Regions from separate parts of the Streptomyces sp. NPDC043853 genome, predicted to be linked through region 1. Evidence: riboswitches for the same ligand, from Rfam matches in the RefSeq annotation. Region 1 holds a riboswitch; the other holds the start of a gene.
The links. A riboswitch is a leader RNA that binds a small molecule or an ion and turns the genes downstream of it on or off. The one in region 1 is predicted to bind guanidine.

Region 1 (11,451 bases):
GTCGATCTCCAGGGCCCCGACAAGGAGTTCGCGGACCCGTTCGGTGCCGAGCTGGGCGGTGACCTGGGCGTACCCGCGGTCGACGGGGAAGGCCTGCTGGGTGACCCAGGCGGTGGCGAAGCCGTCGATGCCGGCCTCGGACTGGGCGAGGGCGGCACGGAAGCCGGTGCGGCGGGTATCGGCGGTCAGCCGGGCCGCGAACTGGCGAATGGTTTCTTCGTTCTCGTTCCACGGCGGGGCCGAGAACACCTCGGTGTAGGCGTCGAGGAGTTCGTCCGCCAGGTCGAGGACCGTCGGTCCGTAACAGATCACCGGTTTCATTCCGATCCTGGGATGGGTGGGGCATTTACTCCCCCATGGAGAGTGAATGTAAGGCCGGGGCGTTCCCCGAGGCGCGGGATCGGCGGATTCGGCGAGTGTGCGACAAATCCCCACGTGTCGGGTGTCCACCCGCGTACGCGATTCCCCCCTCCTCGCGTGGTCCCCCATGGCCTCCCTCCCTCTCCGTCCGGTACTCCCCCCTTCTCTCCCTCCGTTCCCTGTGTGCTCTCCGGCGGCCTGGTTCGCGGGACATGTCTCCCGTTCGTGTCCGGCCGACCGTGTCGGTGGGACGCCGGTGGCGTTGGAGTGGCATGGAGAGACTGGTCGGGGCGCTCGGCGCGTGTGCCCTCACGTTCCTGCTCGTGCTGGGGTTCCTCGCGCTGCTGCCCGCGCCCGTGCAGGAGGCCGTGCCCGACGCCGTGATCGGCGGGGTGGTGTTGCTGCTGGGATTGCTGGCAGTCCGTCGATTCGTACGACGATCGCGTTAGCCTCGGGGAACGACTTCCGGCGAAAGGACAGCGTTCATGGTTCAGGTACCGACTTCCGCAGTGGCCGCCGCAGGGCTGGTCGGCGGCTACGCGGTCGCACGGTTCACCCGTAAGCGGCCGCTGGGCGGGGTCGTGCTCGGCGCGGCCGGGATCGCCGCCGGCCGCGAGTGGTACCGCCGTGCGGGCACCCCCGCCGCGGCCGCGCTCGGCACGCTGTACGTGGCGGCGTTCGCCGGGTCGCACCCGCTGGCCAAGAAGGTCGGCGCCTGGCCGGCCGTGCTCGGCGTCGCCGGCGTCGTCGCCGCTGCCTCCTGGGCCGTCGCCGACCGGGGCTGAGCCGTCCCCGTCCGACGGGGCCGCGACGGACGGGGCGGCGGCTCGCCGCCGCCCCCCGCCGGTGGGGCGGCGGTTTGCCGCCCTGCCGTCACGCCCCCAGCGCCTGGGACACCGAGTAGATCAGCAGGCCCGCCAGCGCACCGACCACCGTGCCGTTGATCCGGATGAACTGCAGGTCGCGGCCGATGTGGGCCTCGATCTTGCGGGAGGTGTGCTCGGCGTCCCAGCTCGCCACCGTGTCCGTGATCAGTGACGTGATCTCGGTCCGGTAGTTCGTGACCACGTACACCAGCGCCCCCTCGATCCAGCCCTCCACCTTGGACTGGAGGCGGCCGTCCGAGGCCAGCCGCGCACCGAGGGACATCAGTGAGGCCCGGACGCGGAGCCGCAGCTCGCTCCGCTCGTCCTCGGCCGCCGAGAGGATCATCGTCCGGATCGCCGACCAGGCCGAGGCGATGACGTCCTGGATCTCGCCGCGCGCCAGGATCTCCGACTTCAGCCGCTCCACCCGGATCCGGGTGTCGGAATCCGACTGCAGGTCCGCCGCGAAGTCCCGGAGGAAACGGTCGACCGCGCTGCGCGCCGGGTGCTGGGGCATGTCCCGCATCTCCGTGACGAAGCGCAGCAGCTCCTTGTAGACGCGTTCGCCGACCTTGCGGTCCACGAACCGGGGGGTCCAGCCCGGGGCGCCGCCCTGCACGGCGTCCATGACGGAGTCCCCGTGCAGGACCAGCCAGTCGGCGGCCTTCGCACACATCAGGTCCACCACGCGGCGGTGGCCGCCGTCCGCGACGATCCGCTCCAGGGTCTTGCCGACCCCGGGCGCGATCTCGGCGGTCTCCGCCCGCCGCGTGATCGCCTCGGCGACCACCGCCTGGACGTCGGAGTCCCGCAGGACGGTGAGCGCGCCGCGCAGCGCCGTCGCCAGCTCCGCCGTGACCCGGTCGGCGTGCGCGGGCTCGGCGAGCCAGGATCCGAGGCGGCCGCCGATGGAGAGGGCGTGCAGGCGGGCGCGTACGACGTCCGGGGAGAGGAAGTTCTCGCCGACGAACTCGCCGAGTGAGACGCCCAGCTGGTCCTTCTTGGTCGGAATGATCGCGGTGTGCGGGATGGGCAGGCCGAGGGGGCGCCGGAACAGTGCCGTGACCGCGAACCAGTCCGCCAGGGCGCCCACCATGCCGGCCTCGGCGGCGGCCGCGACGTACCCGGCCCAGCCGCCCGCGCCCCAGGCGTTCTGCGCGACCTTCGCGAGGACGTAGATCAGGGCGACGAGGAGGAGCAGGCCCGTCGCCGTGGTCTTCATGCGGCGGACGCCGCGTCTGCGTTCCTCGTCGGCGGCGTTGAAGAGGAAGGCGGTGCCGCGGGGTGGGCCGGAGCTGGCGTTGTTGCCGCCTCTGCTGCTGCCGGGGCCGCCGCCGGAGCTGCCGCTGCTGTTGCTGCTGCCGCTGCCGCTGTTGCCGGAGCCGCCGTTGCCGCCGCCCTTGCCGGAGCCGGCGCCGTTGCCCGGTCCCCGGGCGGGGGCGTCGGCCCCGCCGGGGCCTGGTTCGACGGCTTGCCGCGCTGTGCTTTCCACGTGCTCCTGCCTTCCCCCGGGGGCGCCGGTTTTGTCTGCATAGCATCCGACTCCCGGCGGGCTCCAGGAGTTCCCGGCACGCCAGCGAGGGTATGCGGGCCGTACGGTCCTACGTACGCCTCTGCCCGGCACCGGCCGAGCCATACGCTGCGCTGGCCGCGGAGGAGCGAGGCTCCGGGTGAGCGGCGGTGCGGCCGCCCGGGCCGAGGCTCCGGGTGGAGGGGGTACAGCCGCTGAGCGGGGTGTCCCGGTGTGCCCACCCGTCCCGCCCTGCGGGACGCCTGCCCACACCGGGGGCGGGCCGGGGTCAGGCCGGATGCCTGCCCGCGCCAGGGCGGGCGGCGGAGTCGTCAGAGCTCCTTGCGGGCCGGCGGGGCGCCCGGGGGGAGTTTCGGGGCCTTCACCTTGACCTCCACGCCGCCCCAGAAGGCGAAGCCCGTCACGACCACGCGCGGGGCGCCCGGTTCTGCCGGGCCGGGGACGGAGCCCTGGTCGAAGGCGCCCATCAGACCGAAGCCGCGTACGTCCAGCTCCACGCCCGGGGGCACCACGACCTCGATGCCGCCCATCACCGCGACGCAGTTGATCACGACCTCGCGCTCCGCGAACCTCGCCTCGCGCAGGTCGATCTTCCCCCCGCCCCAGAACGCCACCGCGTCGAACCGTGCCGGCACCGTCCACTGCCCCGTGCGCTGGAAGCCCGACATGACCGCGACCGCCGTCGACGAGGTCCCCGCCCCGCCGATCCGGGCGGGCCAGGTTCCGTTCCCGGGACCGGTGGTCAGCGGTCCGGTGCCCGGGCCCGAGGCCGGCCCGGCGGCCGGTGCCGGGAGGTCCCTGGTCAGCGGCTCCAGCTCGGCGTACGTACGGGAGGTGAACGCCGCCTCCAGCCGCTCCTCGAACTCCGCCATGTCGAGCCGCCCCTCGGCGACCGCGTCCCGCAGCCGTTCCGCGACCCGTTCCCGGTCCGCGTCCGAGGCCCGCAGGTCCAAGGCCCGCAGATCCGCCTTCTTTTCCGGGTCCCGGTTCGCCGGATCCCGGTTCTCCAGGTCCCGGTTCGCCGGATCCCGCTTCTGCATGTCCGGCTTGGGCAGATCCGGCTCCGGCCCCTCCGGCTCCGGCCCCTCCGGCTCCGGCCGTCCGTCCTGCCCGTCCCCCCGGTCCCGCCGGTCATCGCTCATGGCCAACAGCCTAGCCACTCATGCGACTTACCGACCGTCCCGCGCCTCCCGTCCCGCACGCGCACCCCGTGCGTGCCCTCGCCCTCACCCACGCCCCGCGTACATCCGCGCGATCACGTCCTCGATGTCCGGCTCCCGTACCGAAAGGTCCACCAGCGGGTACGCCTCCGCCACCGCCGCCACCAGCGGAGCCGCCGACCGGTCCGCCGGGAAGGCCAGCCACTGGCGCGGCCCCTCCACCTTCACCGTCCGCGCCCCCGCCACCTCGATCGGCGGGAGCTCCCGCTCCAGGTCCACCACCAGGGTCCGCTCGCTCTCCCCCGCCCCGCCCGCCGAGTGCAGCCCGCCGAGCGGGCCGTCGTACATGAGCCGCCCGTGGTCGATCACCATCACCCGTTCGCAGAGCTGCTCGATGTCCTGCAGGTCGTGCGTGGTGAGCAGCACCGTCGTGCCGACCTCCTCGTTCAGCTGCCGCAGGAAACCCCGCACCTTCGCCTTGCTGATGACGTCCAGCCCGATCGTCGGCTCGTCCAGGTACAGCACGTCCGGGTCGTGCAGCAACGCCGCCGCGATGTCCCCGCGCATCCGCTGCCCCAACGACAGCTGCCGCACCGGTACGTCGAGGAGCTCGCCGAGGTCCAGCTGCTCCACGCACCGCTCCAGGTTCCGGCGGTACCGGTCCTCGGGGATCCGGTACATCCGGCGCATCAGCCCGTACGAGTCCTTCAGCGGCAGGTCCCACCACAGCGTGGTCCGTTGCCCGAAGACGACCCCGATCCGGCTCGCCAGCCGGGTCCGCTCGGCCGACGGGTCGATCCCGGCGACCCGCAGCCGGCCGCCGCTCGGGGTCAGGATGCCGGTCAGCATCTTGATCGTCGTCGACTTGCCGGCGCCGTTGGGCCCGATGTAGCCGACCACCTCCCCCGCCGCGACCTCGAAGCTGATCCCGTCCACGGCCTTGACCTGGTGCTTCTCCCGCCGGAAGCGGCCCGCCCGACGGCGTACGTCGAACACCTTCCGGACGTCCCGCAGCTCGATCAAGACGTCCCCGGACCGCTCGTTCCCCGGCCTGGCCTCCTCCCGGATCCCTGCGTTCTCCCGCATCCCGACGTTGTCCCGCATCCCGGCGTTCTCCCGCATCCCTGCCCTCTCCCCCGTCCCGTCCAGCTCCCGCATCCCGTCCAGCTCCCGCATCCCGGTTCAGCTCCCCGTACTCCGGTACGAACGAAGACCCGCCCGCCACGCCAGCGACGCGGGCAGGAACACCACGAAGGCCACCAGCGGGCTCAGGTACGCCACCCAGCCCGGCAGCCCCAGCGGATCCGGCCGCCCCAGCACCTCCAGCGCCGGCAGCCAGTTCACGAAGGCCAGCGGCACCACGAAGGTCACCCCGCGCAGCAGGTCCTGCGCGAAGATCGTCGGCGGGTACTGCAGCATCGTGGCCCCGCCGTACGTGAAGGAGTTCTGCACCTCCGCCGCGTCCCCGGCGACGAACTGGAACGCCCCGCCCGCCACGAACACCGCCGCGAAGATCGCCGCCCCGGACAGCACCATCACCGGTACCAGCAGCACCCGCCCCGCCGTCCAGTCCACGTCCAGCGCCACGAGCGACCACACCAGCACCGCCAGCCCCTGCGTCACCCGCCCCAGCCGGCGCAGCGCGAACCGGTCCGCGGCCACCTGCGCCAGCACCGGCACCGGCCGCACGAGCATGGTGTCCAGCGAGCCGTCCCGCACCCGCTGCCCCATCCGGTCCATATTGCCGAGCAGCAGGTCGCTCAGCCCGAACGAGGCCGAGCAGGACCCGTACAGCAGCGCGATCTCCGGCAGCGAGAACCCGCCCAGCGCGTCCACGTGCCGGAACATGACGTAGATGCCGACGAAGTCGAGCAGGGTGATCGCCGCGTTCCCGACCGTGGCCAGCAGGAAGGACGTCCGGTACGTCATCGTGGCCCGGATCCACATCGCCACGATCAGCCCGTAACCGCGCAGCCCCTCGCCGAGCCGCCCGGCCCACCGCACCCGCGCGTCCGCCGGCGGGCCCTCCCGCCCCGCCCGGCGCACCAGCGTGTCAACCACCCTGGACCACCACCTTCCGCGTCGCCGCCGCCTGCATCAGCCGCCCCGCCGCCAGCAGGACCAGCGCCCAGCCGGACTGGAACGCCAGTGCCGCGGCCGCCGCCCCGGACCCGGAGTGCTTGCCCAGCAGCACGTCCATCGGCACCTGGAGCATCGCCGACCAGGGCAGCATCCGGACCAGCTCGCCGAACCAGCCCGGGAAGACGGTCAGCGGCAGCAGCACCCCCGAGAAGGCGATCATGATCACCGTGGCCACCATGTTGATCCCCGACCCGTCGAGCAGCCAGAACGCGGCGAGCCCGATCAGATACCGCACCGCGAAACTGACCACCAGCCCGAGCAGCACGGACACCGAGAACAGCAGCCAGCGCTCCGGGGCGGCGGGCAGCGCCAGCGGAAAGGCGAGCGCCCCGACCAGCAGCGGCAGCGTGCCGCGGCCCAGCAGCTGGAACCCGGCCCGCCCCAGGTCCGCGGCCAGCCACCACAGCTGGAGATCGGCCGGCCGGTACAGATCGACGGCGATGTCACCCGTACGGATGCGCTCCTGCAGCTCCTCCTGGAAGCCGCCACCGATCAGCGCGGCCGAGGCGAGCAGCGACTGGCTGACGAACACGAAGGCCAGCGCCTCCGCCCGGTCGTAACCCCCAAGCCCCGGCCGCTCCGCCCACAGGGCGATGTAGGTGTACGCCACGATGAACCCGAAGACGGTGTTGGTGAACACCCCGGCCGCCGTGGCGGTTCCATAGGTGGCATAGCGGCGGAACCCGCCCGCGGCCACCGCGAGATACAGACGCACCGTTTCTCTTCCACTCCCGTTCTCGTTCCCACGTCGGCCGTGTCGACCGCGTCGACCACGTCGACCACGTCGGCGGGTCGAGCACGTCGGCCATGCGGCCGCGTCGACCAAAGCGCGCGAGCTTAGTACGGAGGGGCGATCCACGCGATCGGTTTATGCCCGTACGGAGCGGGACGACCCTCCCTCGGGTAGACACACCATCAGGTACGGACAACGACATTTCACTTCACGCGCGGGCCAGTCACGCGCGGCGCCGAGGAGCCCTGGAGATGAGCGACCCGTCACCACCGCCGGCCTGGTCTCCCCGCGACCCCGACACCCCCGCCACCGGAACGAGGCCGAAGGGGAAGGGGCAGGCGAAGGAGAAGGCCAAGGGGAAGGGGAAGGGAGAGGGGAAGGCGAAGGGGATGAAGCGGCAGCGGACCGGCCTGCGCCGCCTGGTCCCCACCTGGCGCATGCTCCTCGGCACGTTCCTGCTCTGCGCCCTGCTCGTCCTAGGCGCCCTCGCCGCCGGCTACCTGCTCGTCGACATCCCGCCCGCCAACTCCGCCGCCACCGCGCAGTCCAACGTCTACCTCTACGCGGACGGTTCACCGCTCGCCCGCGACGGCGAGGTCAACCGCCAGAACGTGGCCCTGTCCGAAGTCCCCCGCAGCGTCCAGCGCGCCGTACTCGCCGCCGAGGACCGGGACTTCTACTCCGAGCGCGCCGTCGACCCGGCCGCGATGGTCCGCGCCGCCTGGAACACCCTGAGCGGCAAGGGCGTCCAGTCCGGCTCCACCATCACCCAGCAGTACGTCAAGAACTATTACCTGGGCCAGGAACAGACCATCACGCGCAAGGTGAAGGAGTTCTTCATCGCGATCAAGCTCGGCCGGGAGAAGTCGAAGGACTACATCCTGGAGGGCTACCTCAACACCAGCTACTTCGGCCGCAACGCGTACGGCATCCAGGCCGCCGCCCAGGCGTACTACGGCAAGGACGCGATCCGGCTCACCACCACCGAGGGCGCCTACCTCGCCACCCTCCTCAACTCCCCCAGCGCCTTCGACGTGGTCACCCACCCGCAGAGCCGCGACCGGGCCGTGGCCCGCTGGAACTACGTCCTCGACGGGATGGTCAAGAAGGACTGGCTGACCCCCGCCGAGCGCGCGACCGCCCGCTTCCCCGAACCGCAGAAGGTACGTGCCGCCTCCGGCCTGTCCGGCCAGCGCGGCTACCTCGTCGAAGCGGTCAAGGACTACATCACCGCCCACGGGATCCTCGACGAGAAGACCCTCGCCGAAGGCGGCTACCGGATCACCACCACCATCGACAAGCGCCGCCAGACGGCCTTCGTGAACGCCGTCGAGGAGCAGCTCGTCAGCCGCCTCGACCCGGGGGCCCGCAAGGCCGACCGGCTGGTCCGGGCCGGCGGTGCCTCCATCGACCCGGCGACCGGCAAGGTCGTCGCCCTCTACGGCGGCATCGACTACACCCGGCAGTACGTCAACAACGCCACCCGCCACGACTACCAGGTCGCCTCCACCTTCAAGCCGTTCGTGTTCGCCTCCGCCGTCGAGAACGGCTCCCGCACCCAGGACGGCCGCCCGATCACCCCCAACACCCTCTACAACGGGGACAACAAACGCCCCGTCACCGGCAGCCGGACCCCCTACGCACCCGAGAACGAGGGACAGGTCTCCTACGGGGACATCACCGTCAGCACCGCCACCGACCTGTCCGTCAACGCCGTCTTCGCGCAGCTGGTCGTCGACGTCGGCACGCAGCAGGTCAAGGACACCGCCGTCGCCCTCGGCATCCCCGCCGGCACCCCCAACTTCGACCTCGGCCCGGCCATGGCGCTCGGCACCCTGCAGGCCTCCGTCCTCGACATGGCCCAGGCCTACGCCACCCTGGCCGACCACGGCGTGTACACCCCGTACACCCTGGTCGAGAAGATCACCAAGCGCGGGAACACCATCCCCCTGCCCCAGCGGGCCCCGCGCCGGGCCATCGGCCGCGAGGCCGCCGACACCACCACCTCGATGCTGGTCAGCGTGGTCGACAACGGCACCGGCACGGCAGCCCTGGCGGCCGGCCGCCCGGCCGCGGGCAAGACCGGCACCGGCGAACTGGACCGCTCCGCGTGGTTCGCGGCGTACACCCCGGACCTGGTGACGGTGGTCTCCGTCATGGGACAGGACCCGGACACCGGGACCCTGGAGTCCCTGTACGGCGCCCTCGGCGAGAACCGCATCAGCGGCGGCGGCTACCCCGCCCGGATCTGGGCCGCGTACACGAGGGAAGCGCTGCGGGGCTCGGAGCCGGCCGATTTCGACCTCGAACTCCAGCCGGGCGCGTACCAGCCGCCGCCCCCGCAGCCGCCGTTCCCGCCGACCGGCCCCGCCTCCGAACCTCCCGGCACGGGCCGCCCACCGGACGGCACCCGGCCCCCGGCGTCGGAGCGCCCGACCCCGGACCTGCCGGACGGGGACGGCCAGGACCAGGGCGGCGGGGACGACGGGGGCCGCGACAACGGGGGCCGCGACCAGGGCGGCCAGGACAACGGCGGGCAGACGGACGGCCCGCGGACCGACGAGGGACAGACGAACGCCGGACAGACCGACGGCGGACAGACGAACGGAGGCCGGACGGACGGCGGCCAATCGAACGCAGGACAGACGAACGGGGGCCAGAGGAACGGGGGCCAGACGAACGGCGGACAGACCGACGGCGGCGGCACCACCGGCTTCCCCGGCTGGTGACGACGGCGGGGCCCGCGCCGAAGGCGCGGCCGCCCGGGACGGAACGCCTGCAGTACTAGTGCCCGGAAGTCGCCTTCAGCCCCACCACCGCGACCAGCAGCAGACAGATGAAGAAGATCCGGGCGGCGGTCACCGGCTCGCCGAGCACCGCCATCCCGAGCACCGCCGCACCGGCCGCGCCGATGCCGACCCACACGCCGTAGGCCGTACCGATCGGCAGCGACTTCGCGGCGAACGACAGCAGCACCATGCTGGCGACGATCCCGGCACCGGTGAACACGCTCGGCCACAGCCGCGTGAACCCCTCGGTGAACTTCATGCCGATCGACCAGCCCACTTCGAGCAGACCGGCGAGCAGGAGCAGAACCCAGGCCATGACAGGCACCTCCGGGACGAGTACGGAACGGGGGTGCGTCGTCTTGTCGTACCCGGTACGGCGCGTCTCGTCGGGGTTCGTCCCCACCGTAGCAAAGGGCACGCAAAAGGGCCGGTGACCCCGGTCACCGGCCCTCCAAGACTTCGCCCCGCGGCCTCTACAGGTAGAGCCCGGTGGAGTCCTTGGACCCCTCCAGCCGCTCCGCGGCCACGGCGTGCAGGTCGCGCTCCCGCATCAGCACGTACGTCATGCCCCGGACCTCGACCTCGGCCCGGTCCTCGGGGTCGTACAGCACCCGGTCACCGGGCTCCACCGTGCGCACGTTCTGCCCGACGGCGACCACCTCGGCCCAGGCCAGCCGCTTGCCCACCGCCGCGGTCGCGGGAATGAGGATGCCGCCGCCCGAGCGGCGCTCCCCCTCGGGGGAGTCGGACCGTACGAGCACGCGGTCGTGCAGCATGCGGATGGGCAGCTTGTCGTGGGTGGGGTTCTCGCTCACGCCAATGAACCTACCTGCTCCGGTCAGCCGCGCTTGCGCCGGGCCGAAAGGGCGAGCAGCCCGATCACCCCAACGGCGACCAGCGCGACCGGCAGGACCCGCTCCGGACGCGGCGCACCGGAGCCGTCCCACAGGCTGCCCCTGACGTCCTCGACCACGCGTTGGACGGTGCCGAAGGCACGGCCGAGGGTGTGGTCCACATGGGAGACGGCCTTGGCCTTCGCGTCCCCGATGATCGTCTTCGGGTGCATGCGCACCCCGATCTCGTCGAGCGTCTCGGCGAGCTGCTCGCGCCGGCGCACGATGTCCGCCTCGATCTGCGCTGGGGTCCTGGCTTCGGGCACCGCGCCGCCTCCGTCGTGGTCTGTGGTCACTGTCCGGTCACTGTCCTGTGCGATCAGTCTGTCAGCTTACGCTCGGGGAGGTACCGATCCCCTCCCGAGGAGACAGTGAGACATGAGCGAGCGACTGCAGCCGGGCGACACCGCGCCCGCCTTCACCCTGCCCGACGCGGACGGCAACGAGGTCTCGCTCGCCGACCACCTCGGCCGCAAGGTGATCGTCTACTTCTACCCGGCGGCGCTGACGCCGGGCTGCACCAAGCAGGCCTGCGACTTCACGGACAACCTTCAGGTCCTGGCCACCGCCGGCTACGACGTCATCGGCGTCTCGCCGGACAAGCCGGAGAAGCTGGCGAAGTTCCGTGAGCAGGAGGACCTGAAGGTCACCCTGGTCGGCGACCCCGACAAGGAGGTCCTGACGGCCTACGGCGCCTTCGGCGAGAAGAAGCTGTACGGCAAGACGGTCACCGGCGTGATCCGCTCCACGGTGATCGTGGACGAGGAGGGCAAGGTCGAGCGCGCCCTCTACAACGTCAAGGCCACCGGCCACGTAGCCAAGATCATCAAGGACCTGGGCATCTGACCCCTGCTCAGCCCCTTCGGAGCGGCCCGCACCAACAACCGGCGCGGGCCGCTCTGCCTATCGGACGGAGCAACCCGGCATCGGCGCGGCGGCCGTTGGGGGAAGTCTCGACCCCCGCGCCCCAACTGCCA
Region 2 (11,451 bases), on a different contig from region 1:
GGCCACGGCACCGCTGCCTTCGCGACCGCGACCGACCTCGGCCGGCCGACCGGCTGGCGGGCCTCGGCCACGGCAACCGGCCAGGCGGGGACGGGGTTTCCCGGGGGTTTCCCGTTTCCCACCTGGCTGGGCGACGCGTGGGTCCTCGACAGGGGTCTCGGCGGCGCGCCAGTCTCGGAGGGCCGGCGAACGGGTCGGTGAGCACGGCGCCGCGATTGCGAACACCGGCGCGAACGACGGGGAACGGGGAACGGGGAACACGATGCGAGGGGTCCACGGGGTGAACGGGCCGGGCAGCGCGGCCTGCGGCACGCGGCTCGGGACGAGGGGGGCGACGGCCGTGACGGGAACGGCGACGACACTGGCGTCGGAAGGGTCAGGAGCGACGGGAGAGGCAGGAGCAACGGGAGGGGCAGGAGCAACGGGAGCAGCGCGAACACCCCTGCCGGGGGCGCCCCGAGGACCCAGGGGCGGCGGCATGCGGGGAGCCGTGCGCGCCCTGTGCCGGGCCGCCGGCGCGACGGCGACGGCGCTGCTGCTCGTCGCCGTCGGAGCCACGGCCTCCCTCGCCGCGCCGGGCACGGGCGGGTCCGGCGCCGCCGGGGCCGCGGCGGACTGCGCGGTGCTCGCCCCGGGTGCCTCCGCCACGGCGGAGAGCGCGGTCCGCGCGGCCTGCGAGCAGATCGGTGTCTGGTACACCTGGGGCGGCGGTCACGGACCCGAGCCGGGGCCGACGTACGGGCAGGTCGATCCGACCGACCCGGCCAGCGAACACGACCCCGAACGCCTCGGCTTCGACTGCTCGGGACTGGTGCGGTACGCGTACGCCCGCGCCACCGGACGGGACCTGCTGCCCGGCAACTCGCGCCACCAGTTCGAGACCCCGCACGCGGCGGCCCGCTTCGGCCCCGAGCAGGGCACCGGGCCGCTGCTGCCGGGGGACCTGCTGGCCTGGGGCTCGGGCGGGGCCATCCACCACATCGCGGTCTACCTGGGCGCGGGCCGGATGGTGGAGGCCCGGCAGTCGGGCACCCGGATCATGGTCAGCGACGTGCGCCTGGGCGGTGACTACGCCGGGGCGGTCCGCGTCGACGGGGCGGCGCAGCAGGGCACGTTCAGCACCTGGGGCACGGACGTGTGGACGCACACCGAGCCGTCCACCGGGAGCGCCCGGGTGCACCGGTTCGCCGGCCCGACCCGGATCCGTGTGCAGTGCCAGAAGCACGCGGAGACGGTGACGGCCGAGGGCTACACCAACGACGCCTGGTCCTACCTGCCCGAGTACGGCGCCTGGATCACCAACATCTACATCAAGGGACCCGCCTGGCTGGACGGCGTTCCCACCTGCCCCTGACCGCGCGGACGGTGTACGCCCGGCCCGGCGCGCCGTGCCGCGCCCGCCCTCGGACCACCACAGGCCCCGCAAGAGCCCCCCACGGCCACCACCGGCACCACCGGCACCACCTTCCGGCAGCCGCCGGCACCACTTTCACCGGGCTCCGCGCCGACCGTCGGAGCCGCACCCAAGGAGGAAGCATGTCCGCACGTACGAAGATCGCCCTCGCCCTGGCCGCCGCCGCCCTGCCCACCGGCCTGGCCACCGCCGCCGCACCCGCCCTCGCGATGCCGGGCACGGGCACGGCCGCCGCGGCCGAATGCGGGGTCCGCTCCGACGGCCGCCTGTGGTGCGGCAACCGTGCCGGCGCCAAGGGCTACGAGCACCGCTCGTACAACTCGGCCGTCCGCGGCCCGCTGAACACCGGCTTCAGCTGGTTCCAGTGCTGGGGCCACGGCGACCGGCACGGCGGCGGAAACGACATCTGGTACTGGACCCAGCTGGACAACGGCCAGTGGGGCAACGTACCCGCCGTGGACGTCCACACCTCGGTCGACCCGGCTCCGGGACTGCGTCAGTGCTGACGCCCGGTGCACGCGCAGAATGACGCGTGCCGTACGTGGAAGGCCCGGCGGGCCGCCTCCTTCACCCGGGGAGGCGGCCCGTCGCCCGTGAGCCATCGGATCGCGCACCGATCCGTCCGCCCCGGCATGGCGCGGCGCGGCGTAGTGTCCTGGTCCTCGCCGAGCGCGCCGGGATCACGGTCGCCGGTGGTCCGGGAGCGTGACGGCCGGGTAGCCCTCGGTGTAGGACTCGCCGTCGGCGCCGTGGTACGTGCAGGTACGGGCCGCGGTGTCGACCTCGTACCAGACGATCCCGGCCTCCCAGCAGCCGCGGGCGAACTCGGGGAACGCCGTCTCGCCGGCCTGGTCGGCGCGCAGGGCGGCGATCAGGCCCGCCCGGTCGAACCGGGGCGCCAGCGCGAAGCCGGTGACCAGCGGTTCGCCCTGGACCACCACGTTGCCGTGTTCGGTCAGGTACAGGAAGGCATTGGCCGGGACCGCCATGCGGCAGTGGGTCACCCCGGCCTGGCGCAGGCTCTCGGCGAGGTAGGGGAAGCCGCCCACCCGGGGGCGGACCGCGGCTCCGATTTCCATCGCGGTCCGGAGTCGGCTGATCGCTTCGGTGCTGGTCATGGTGTTCTCCGTGGGTCCGGTGGGGGTGCGCGTGCGCCTGGAAACGCCGCGCCGGATATGCCATCATGATGACAAACAGACAACATGTTGTCGAATGATGGAGAGGTGGGAACGGCGGATGGCGGAGGAACTGGCCCTCCTCGTCGCAGACGTCTTCGAGGCGGCGGGTGCGCTGCGCCGCGCGGGCGAAGCACTGGCGGCGGCCGAAGGGCAGACGCAGGCCCGCTGGCAGCTGATGAGCGTGGTCAGCGAGGAATCCCTGCCGGTGGCCCGGGCAGCGCGCCGCCTGGGCGTGGCCCGGCAGGGCGTCCAGCGCATCGCCAACGAGCTCGTGCGCGACGGCCTCGCGGAGTTCCGGGAGAATCCCGACCACCGCACCTCGCCCCTGCTCGCCCTCACCGCGGCGGGCGGGCGCGCCCTGGGCGCGATCACCGCCCGGGCGGCGGCCGCGCACCGGACGATGGGCGAAGGGCTGCCGGACGCCGATCTCGCCGCCGTACGCGAGCTGCTCCACCGGCTGACCCGACAGACGGACGCCTGGACGGACGCCCGAGCGGACGCCCGAACGGAAGCCCGAACGGAGCCCGCAGCCGGCCGTCCCGGCGGTTCCGGCCGCCCCGGGAGCGCACGGAAGGAAACGGCATGACGGCGACGGACGGCACCGGCATGGGCACCGGCATGAGCGGCCACGCCGATACGGGTGGCGGCTCCGACACGGGCGGCGGCACCGGCACGGTTGGCGACACCGGCGCGCGCGGCGGCACCGGAGTGCACGCCGACCCCGATGCGGGCAGCCCGGCCCGGGAACTCCGGGCCGCGCTGTCCGACCGGGCCGACCCGGCCCGCGCCGAGCAGCAACGCGCCTATCTGCACAGCGACCTCCACCACTTGGGCGTCGGCGTGCCCGACATGCGCCGCCAGGTCACCCGGACCCGCCGGGCGCTCGGCGCACGACCGGCGCCCTACGTCCTCGCCCTCGCCCGGGAGCTGTGGTCCGCCGGCGAGGGCGACGGGCGGCCCGTGTACGAGTACCGCTGGGCGGCGGTCGAACTCCTCGTGCAGTACGCCAGGGCCATGGACGCGACACATCTGCCGGCCGTCGAAGCCCTGCTGCGGGAGTGCCGCACCTGGGCCCTGGTGGATCCACTGGCCGTCCACTGCGCCGGCGCGATCGCCCTGCGCGACCCGGCGGCCGGCCCCGTGCTGGACCGCTGGGTCGCGGACCCCGACTTCTGGCTCCGCCGCTCCGCGCTCCTGGCACTGCTGCCCGCGATCCGGGCCGGCCGCGCCGATACCGACCGCCTGACCCGCTACGCGGACGCCCTCGTCGACGAGCGGGAGTTCTTCCTCCGCAAGGCGCTCGGCTGGGTCCTGCGCGAAACCTCCACCCGCGACCCCGAGTTCGTCCTCGCCTGGGTGGAACGGCACGGCACCCGCATCGCCCCGCTCACCCGCCGGGAGGCCCTGCGCCGCCTCCCGGCCGAGCGGGCCTGACGGCATCGAACGGGCCGCTCCGGGCCATTGCGACAGCCCGGTGCGGAATATGACGTTCCGACGCGTTGACCTGTTGCGGAACGGTCATTGATCGGCCGTCAGCCGCCGGGCGACACTGAGGTCCCCGCGGTGTCACGTTCCTCCCGCGGGTGATCGCTTGTCTTCCAGGGGGAATTGACGTGTGCACATTTCGCAATCGGCGGACGGGGGCGGCCGCCGTGGCGGCCGTCGCCGCCGTCGCGCTCGCGGCGGGCCTGGCGGCCCCGGTCGCGGCCGCGCCCACACCCGGCCCCTCCGAGGCCCGGCAGGGCGGGGCCTCGGCCCGGCCGGGGTTCACCCGGCTGACCCTGATCACCGGGGACCGGGTCACCGTGGACGCCGAGGGCCGTCCGGTCGGCTTCGTCCCGGCCAAGGGCCGCGAGAAGATACCCGTCTCGGTGCGCCGCGGCCAGGGGCGCAGCACTTTCGTCCCGCTCGACGCGCAGCGTCTGATCGACTCGGGCCGGCTCGACCCCCGGCTCTTCGACCTCACCGAGCTCACCCGGCCCGAGTACCTCAAGGCCCGCGGCGACCGGCTGGGGCTGATCGTCCGCTACGAGGGCGCCGCACCGGCCGCCCGGTCCGCCCTACGCTCCGGCGGCGACCTGCGCGTGGAGCGTACGTACGGCCTGCTCGACGCGGAGGCCGTCACCGCGACCCCGGCCAAGGCCGCCGCGCTCTGGGAGGCCCTCACCGACGAGCAGGCCGGCACCGACGGGCAGGCCGGCACCGCTCGCCGCGCCACCGCCTCCGGCGTCGCCTCCGTCTGGCTCGACGGCATCCGTACCGCGCGCCTGGACAAGAGCACCCGGCAGATCGGCGCCGACAAGGCCTGGGCGGCCGGCTACGACGGCAAGGGCGTGAAGATCGCCGTCCTCGACACCGGGATCGACGCGGGCCATCCCGACCTCGCCGGGCAGGTCCTCGCCGCGCAGGACTTCTCCCACTCCGGCAGCACCGCGGACCGCTACGGCCACGGCACCCACGTCGCCTCGATCGCCGCCGGTACGGGCGCCAAGTCGGGCGGGAGGTTCAAGGGCGTCGCGCCGGGAGCCAAGCTGCTCAACGGCAAGGTCCTGGGCGACAGCGGCTTCGGCGACGACTCCGGCATCCTGGCCGGCATCGAGTGGGCCGTCGCGCAGGGCGCCCAGGTCGTCAACCTCAGCCTCGGCGGCCCCGACGGGCCCGAGATCGACCCGATCGAGGCGGCCATCAACAAGATCTCGGCCGACAAGGGCGTGCTGTTCGCCGTCGCGGCCGGCAACGACGGGCGGTCCGGGCCCGGGTCGATCGACTCCCCCGGCAGTGCCGACGCCGCCCTCACCGTGGGCGCCGTCAACGACGCCGAGGTCCTCGCCGACTTCTCCGGCACCGGGCCCCGCGCCGGCGGCGGCGCCGTCAAGCCCGATGTCACCGGCCCGGGCGTGGACATCACCGCGGCTGCGGCCCCGGGGAGCGCCCTGGTGAGCCGGTTCGGCCAGAACCCGGCCGGCTACCTGACCCTCTCCGGCACCTCCATGGCCACCCCGCACGTGGCGGGCGCCGCCGCCCTGCTCAAACAGAAGCACCCGAAGTGGACCGGTGCCCAGCTCAAGGGCGTGCTCGCCGGTTCCGCCAAGCCCGGCCCCTACACCGCTTTCCAGCAGGGCGGCGGCCGGATCGCGGTCGACCGGGCGCTCGACCGGTCGGTGGTCTCCGAACCCCTCGCGCTGTCCTTCGCCGGCGGTCAGTGGCCGCACGAGGACGACGCCCCCGAGACCCGTAAGGTGACCTACCGCAACCTGGGGACCGCCCCGGTCACCCTGGACCTGTCCGCCACCGCCACCGGCCCCGACGGCAAGCCCGCCCCGGCCGGGTTCCTGGCCTTCGCCAAGCCGCGCCTCACCGTCCCCGCCGGCGGCACCGCCTCGGTCGGCCTCACCCTGAACACCCGGCTCGGCGGATCCGTCAACGGCCGGTACACCGGGCAGGCGCTGGCGACCGCGGCCGGGCAGAGCGTCCGTACGGCGATCGTGGCCGAGCGCGAGGTCGAGTCGTACGCTCTGACCGTCCGCCACATCGGCCGCAGCGGCCGGCACGCCGCCGGCTGGTTCAGCGTCGTCGAGGGCCTGAGCGGTCCCGCCGCCGGCCGGTCCTTCCCGTACCACGAGAACTCCGGGTCCGAGACGATCCGCGTTCCCAAGGGCGGCTACCTGCTCGACGCCCGCATCCTCGAAGATCCGGCGGACCCCGTGCCGGGCCTGGACTGGATCACCCAGCCCCGGCTCGACGTCACCCGCGACACCACGGTCACCGTCGACGCGCGCACCACCAAGCCGGTGGACGTCACGGTGCCCTCGGCGGGCGCCGTCCCGCAGACCGCCACCCCCTCCTTCGACCTGCGGGCCGGCGGCACCACCCACACCTTCGGCTGGTGGCTCGGCTCCTACGAGCAGCTGCGCACCCGCGGCCAGGGACCCGAGCCGGCCGCCGGAACCAGCCTCTTCCAGCAGTGGGACGCCCACTGGCAGGCCGACGGCGAGGAGTACCACGCCACGCTCGGCGGCCCGGTCCGCAGCCCCGCCACCGGCTACACGCGGCACCTGAAGGACTCCGACCTGGCCACCGTCATGGTCTCCCAGGGCGCCTCCGCCCCCGGTAAGGAGGGCATCCTCCAGATCGACGGCCGGCTCCCGGGCGGCAGCGCCCCCGCGACCTGGACCTCTGCGTTCCAGCCCCTCCCGACCTCGACGAAGGCGCGGCTGTCCGCGGTCGACGGCGCCACCTGGAACCTGTCCACGACCCAGTACGGCGTGGACGCGACCGGTTCGTTCGTCGAGGAGGCCTCCTACTCCGCCGACCGCTACCGCGCCTACGCGGGCGGCCGCACCCACACCGAGCGCTTCGGCACCGTCGTCGTCGGGCCGCGCGTCGACACCTCGGCGCGGCTCGGCCTCTACCGCGAGGGCGACAAGGTGTGGGGCACGCTGCCGCTGCTCGCGGACGGCGCCGGGCACAACGGCGCCGACCACTTCGCCAAGGGCAGGACCGTGCTCTACCGCAACGGTGTCGCCGTCGGCACCCAGGCCGTCGAACTCCGCGACGCCAAGCCCTTCGCCGTCCCGTCCGGTGAGGCCTCGTACAAGCTGGTGGCCTCGTCCACCCGGCCCGGGACCGTCACCCGCACCTCGTCCAAGGTGACCGCGACCTGGTGGTTCCGCTCGGCTACCACCGGGGCCGGCGCTCCGGCGCAACTCCCGGCCTCGGTCGTGCGGTTCACTCCGGAGGTACGGCCGGACGGCACCGTGAACGGGGGCCACCCGCACCGCGTGCCGGTCACCGTCCAGGGCCCGGCGGCGGGCAAGGGACTCAAGTCCCTGACGGTGTCCGTCTCCTACGACGACGGGTACACCTGGAAGGCCCTGCCGGTCCAGGACGGCGCCGTCACGGTGCAGACCCCGCCGGCGGGCGGCCATGTCTCGCTGCGCGGCACGGTGGTCGACACCTCGGGCAACAAGTCCGAGATCACCGTCCTCCGCGCGTACCTCACCGACTGACCCGTCAGCCGGCCCCGCACTGCGCGGCAAGGCACTGCACGGCACTGCACGGTACGGCCCCGGAGGGATTCCCCTCCGGGGCCGTACCGCGTCACCATCGGTGACATGACGACCCCACGCACCGGGCCACCTCCACGGACCACCGCGCCGGCCGCCGCCCTCCCCTCCCTGATGGGGATCTTCGGGCACCCGGACGACGAGTCCCTGCTGGCCGGCGGTGTCCTCGCACAGCACGCCGCCGCGGGCGCCCGGACCGCCGTGGTCACCGCCACCTGGGCACCCGGCACTCATCGCTCCGCAGAGCTGGCCGACGCCCTCGCGTTCCTGGGCGCCGGGGAACCGCGGCTGCTCGGGTTCGCCGACGTCCGCGTCCCCGAGTCCGCGCCGGGACGGCCCCGGCTGTGCGATGCACCGGTCGACGAGGTGGTGGGACTCCTCGTCGAACACATCCGGGCGGTCCGGCCCGAGTTGGTCGTGACCCACGACGGCTACGGACAGCTGACGGGGCATCCCGATCACGTACGGACCCACCGGGCGGCGGTCCTCGCGTTCCACGCCGCCGGTCTGGAGCACCTGTACCCGGATACCGGAGCACCCTGGCAGCCCGCGGCCCTGTACGCGGCCACCCATCCGGTCTCGGGGGTGGGCGAGCTGGGCCCGCTCCTGGCGCGGGTCGGCAAGCAGGTGCTGGCCGTTCCGGACGAGCACGTCACCGCGACGGTCGACGTGAGCGACCGGCTCTCACAGAAGTGGGCCGCGGTTCGCGCCCACCGCAGCGAGGTGGCCCGCGACCGGTCCCTGCCCTGCCTCCTCGCCCGCCTGCCGGCTGCGGTCCGGGAGCAGATCATGGCGACCGAGTACTTCACCCGCCTGGGCGCGGTGGCGGGCACCGGGTCCGCACCCGGCGGACTGCGCGAACCGGCGCTGTGAGCCCCGCAGTCGGAGGTCGCCGACCGCGACCGGGATCCGGGGCCGGCCACGGCGCCGCCCGGTGGGGGTCAGGAGGTGCGCTTCAGGGTCCAGGTGTTGGGGTTGAAGCTGGGGACGGCGGAGTAGCGGCAGCCGCTGGAGTAGTAGGTGCTGGTGATGGTCCAGCCGGCGGGCGGCCAGGTGGAGGCGCAGGCGTTGACCTGGGTGCCGACGGGGTAGCCCCGGAGGTCCTTGATCTGCTTGGTGTTGGGCGTGAAGCCGGAGCCGCACCCGCCGCTGTTCCACCACTGGACGTCCACCCAGCCGTCCGGGGTGAGCGTGCTGGAGCACATGGTGAGCGTGTCGCCGGGCGCCGCCGAGGCAGGGCTCGCGGTGATCGCGAGGGCGGTGGCGGCCATGGTGACCAGAGCGGCGGCGTAACGGGTGCGGATCACGGGAGGTCCCTTCCTCGGCACGCTGGGGTCGTCGCCGCCGACGGTCGGCGGGCCGTACCAGGCGCCGCGTCATTGCTATCCGACGCGACAACACCGCAGAAAGTCACCTTCTGGGCATAACTCTGCGGCGTTTTATGGCCGTTGCCGGTACTCGGCACGAAAAAACGGCGCAGCACGGCCATCCGCCACGAGAAGACCGCCGGGTCCTCTCGGGCGTGGCACAGCCGGTCCGCCGAGCACGGCACGTCGGACCGCGGTCACATGCGCCAGTACGTGCCCGTACGGGAGTCGACGTGGACCAGGTGGCGGCCGACTCGTACGACGTGGTGGTCCGTGCCGGACCAGGAGCCGGTGGTGGCGTCGTCGACGGGCAGGGGGGTCCAGACCTCGAGGAAGGTGCTGCCGTCCGTGTTGGCGCCCCACTCGATGAGGTTCGGGCCGTCCCACCGGAAGGTGCCCGCGTCCTCGCCGGGCTCTCCCGTCAGGTGGTGGAAGTGCACCTGCCGGCCGTCGAAGGAGGTCTCACCGGCGAAGCCCCGGCTGTCGGCGAAGTACGGTCCGGCCTGCAGCCACACCACCTCGCCGTCCTCCACCAGGGGTCCGCCGTTGCGGCTGATCCCGCGGCGCAGCCACGCGCCCCGCTCGGGCACCGGGACACCCGGGCCGCCCGGTCGCGGGGCGGACCCGGGAACGGGTACCGGCTCAGGCATCGGTGCCGGTGCCGGTGTCGGTGTGGGTGGCACTGTCGGTGGCACTGTCGTCGACGGCCAGCAGCGAGACCTCGATGTTCCCGCGCACCGCCTGCGAGTAGGGGCAGACCGCGTCCGCCCGGTGGAGCAGGGGCAGCAGGTCCGCCGCGTCCCACCCCGGGAGGGAGACGGTGAGGCTGACGGCGAGGCCGTAGCCGGCGGGCGTGTCCGTGGTGCCCAGCTCCACCGAGCAGGCGACGCGCGCGGCCGAGGCGTCCGCCCCGTACTCGCCGGCGACCTCGGCCAGCGCGGAGGTGAAGCAGGCCGCGAACCCGGCGGCGAACAGCTGCTCCGGGTTGGTGGTTCCGGGCACCTTCTTGCGCGGCGGGGCCAGGTGGACGTCCAGCCTCCCGTCGTCGGTGCGGACCGATCCGGTACGGCCACCGCTCGCGTGCGCGGTCGTCCGGTAGAGGCTGCGGGTGAGCGGCACGGTCATGTGTTCGGCCCATCTGTGCGACGAGGGGACGCCGCCCGGGTCCGGACAGCGGTCGGCAGCTGTCGGTGCGAGCGACGGCGCCTGGCGCGTCGTCGTGCGTAACCGGGTACGGCGCATCTCGTCCGGGGCCTGGGAACCGGGCCGCCGGACAATCTAGCAACGCGGAACGTCCCGACGGGACCGCGCCCGCCCGTGACCCTCCTCACCCGGTGGGCGGGCGAAGGAGGGACAGCGCGCGGCCCGTTCTTCGGTCGGCCGGCGTGCAGGCCCCGTCGGGCCGCACGGGCGGTCTTCTCCGTCGCGTGATCTGATGATCGGAGGTGAGGGCGAAGGGAGCCGGCGATGCCTCTGACGGTGAACACCGATCCGGGTGCCGGACCCGTCCGGGTCATCCGCTGCCAGGGTGACCTCGACATGGACACCCTGGACTCCCTCCAGCGGGCCGGGGAGCGCGCCGCCGCCGAACCGGGGGTCGAACGCCTCGTCCTGGACGTCACCGGCCTGACCTTCATCGACTCCATGGGCCTGCGCTGCCTCCTGCACCTGCGGGAGACGGTGCACCTGGTCCTCGCCGGACCCCTCCCGCACGCCGTGGGGAAGCTCCTGGACCTCTCCGGCACGGACCGGCTGTTCCCCGTCGCCGACGGGGTCGACGCCGCCCGCACCCTGTAGTCCCCACCCCGCCTACGACGCGGGCGCGTCCACGGTTCGGCCGGTCCGCGCCGACGGCACCGACGGCACGGGCGGCACGGGCGGCACCGGCCGCAGGTGCTCGGCCGCTTCGGCCGCGGTGTACGAGGACGCGAAGGTGAAGGCACGGGGGGACGGGCCGTGCGTCCGGAGGTCCGCCAGCCGCTCCAGGGCCTCGTCGACGGTCGGGAGGTGACCGGCGGGCACCCACCAGAGCACCAGGTGCGCCTCGACGTGCCGCTCGAACCAGTTGCGGCGCCCGCGCATCGCCTCCAGGTGCCCGCTGCGGTAGGTGAAGTCCCACAGGGCTTCCCGGGTCTCCCACACGGACATGTTGACGATCAGGTCCTCGCCCGCCGGGCGCAGGGCGGTGGCGTCGTCCGCCCCCTCCTCCACGAGGCGCCAGACGAAGCCGGGCGTGCCGTCGGCGGCGGCGTTGAGCGGCTCGAGCATCTCGACGAACGGCGTCATGCGCGGGTCGTCGAGAGGGTGGAGGAGCGTGGCGACGTTGAACTGGGCGAGGTGGGCGGCGGGCGTGGATGCGGTCATGGCCTCATCCCAGCACGCGCCTTCCTTCTATGTCAATCATCATTGTTTTTAGAAGGTTCGAC

Region 2: it holds a riboswitch for guanidine, as region 1 does, so the genes downstream of both, AC067U_RS26205 (Ohr family peroxiredoxin) here and AC067U_RS24035 (DMT family transporter) in region 1, are expected to answer to the same signal.

The regions. Positions count from the first base shown of each region.
Region 1 is NZ_JBWKDJ010000009.1:195,826-207,276, forward strand. Features, by position in the region: gene AC067U_RS23990 (GNAT family N-acetyltransferase) at 1-321, opposite strand, end outside; gene AC067U_RS23995 (hypothetical protein) at 633-809, shown strand; gene AC067U_RS24000 (hypothetical protein) at 846-1,145, shown strand; gene AC067U_RS24005 (DUF445 domain-containing protein) at 1,234-2,718, opposite strand; gene AC067U_RS24010 (DUF1707 SHOCT-like domain-containing protein) at 3,069-3,899, opposite strand; gene AC067U_RS24015 (ABC transporter ATP-binding protein) at 3,984-4,940, opposite strand; gene AC067U_RS24020 (ABC transporter permease) at 5,100-5,921, opposite strand; gene AC067U_RS24025 (ABC transporter permease) at 5,971-6,774, opposite strand; gene AC067U_RS24030 (transglycosylase domain-containing protein) at 7,044-9,521, shown strand; gene AC067U_RS24035 (DMT family transporter) at 9,577-9,897, opposite strand; guanidine-III (ykkC-III) riboswitch at 9,930-10,002, opposite strand; gene AC067U_RS24040 (GroES family chaperonin) at 10,055-10,396, opposite strand; gene AC067U_RS24045 (DUF3618 domain-containing protein) at 10,420-10,740, opposite strand; gene bcp (thioredoxin-dependent thiol peroxidase) at 10,853-11,320, shown strand.
Region 2 is NZ_JBWKDJ010000011.1:49,382-60,832, forward strand. Features, by position in the region: gene AC067U_RS26160 (C40 family peptidase) at 479-1,354, shown strand; gene AC067U_RS26165 (hypothetical protein) at 1,537-1,920, shown strand; gene AC067U_RS26170 (DUF1398 family protein) at 2,095-2,532, opposite strand; gene AC067U_RS26175 (MarR family winged helix-turn-helix transcriptional regulator) at 2,627-3,178, shown strand; gene AC067U_RS26180 (DNA alkylation repair protein) at 3,175-4,026, shown strand; gene AC067U_RS26185 (S8 family peptidase) at 4,206-7,601, shown strand; gene AC067U_RS26190 (PIG-L deacetylase family protein) at 7,707-8,531, shown strand; gene AC067U_RS26195 (hypothetical protein) at 8,600-8,965, opposite strand; gene AC067U_RS26200 (hypothetical protein) at 9,223-9,615, opposite strand; gene AC067U_RS26205 (Ohr family peroxiredoxin) at 9,668-10,150, opposite strand; guanidine-III (ykkC-III) riboswitch at 10,234-10,297, opposite strand; gene AC067U_RS26210 (STAS domain-containing protein) at 10,493-10,822, shown strand; gene AC067U_RS26215 (DUF3291 domain-containing protein) at 10,835-11,389, opposite strand; gene AC067U_RS26220 (helix-turn-helix transcriptional regulator) at 11,422-11,451, opposite strand, start outside.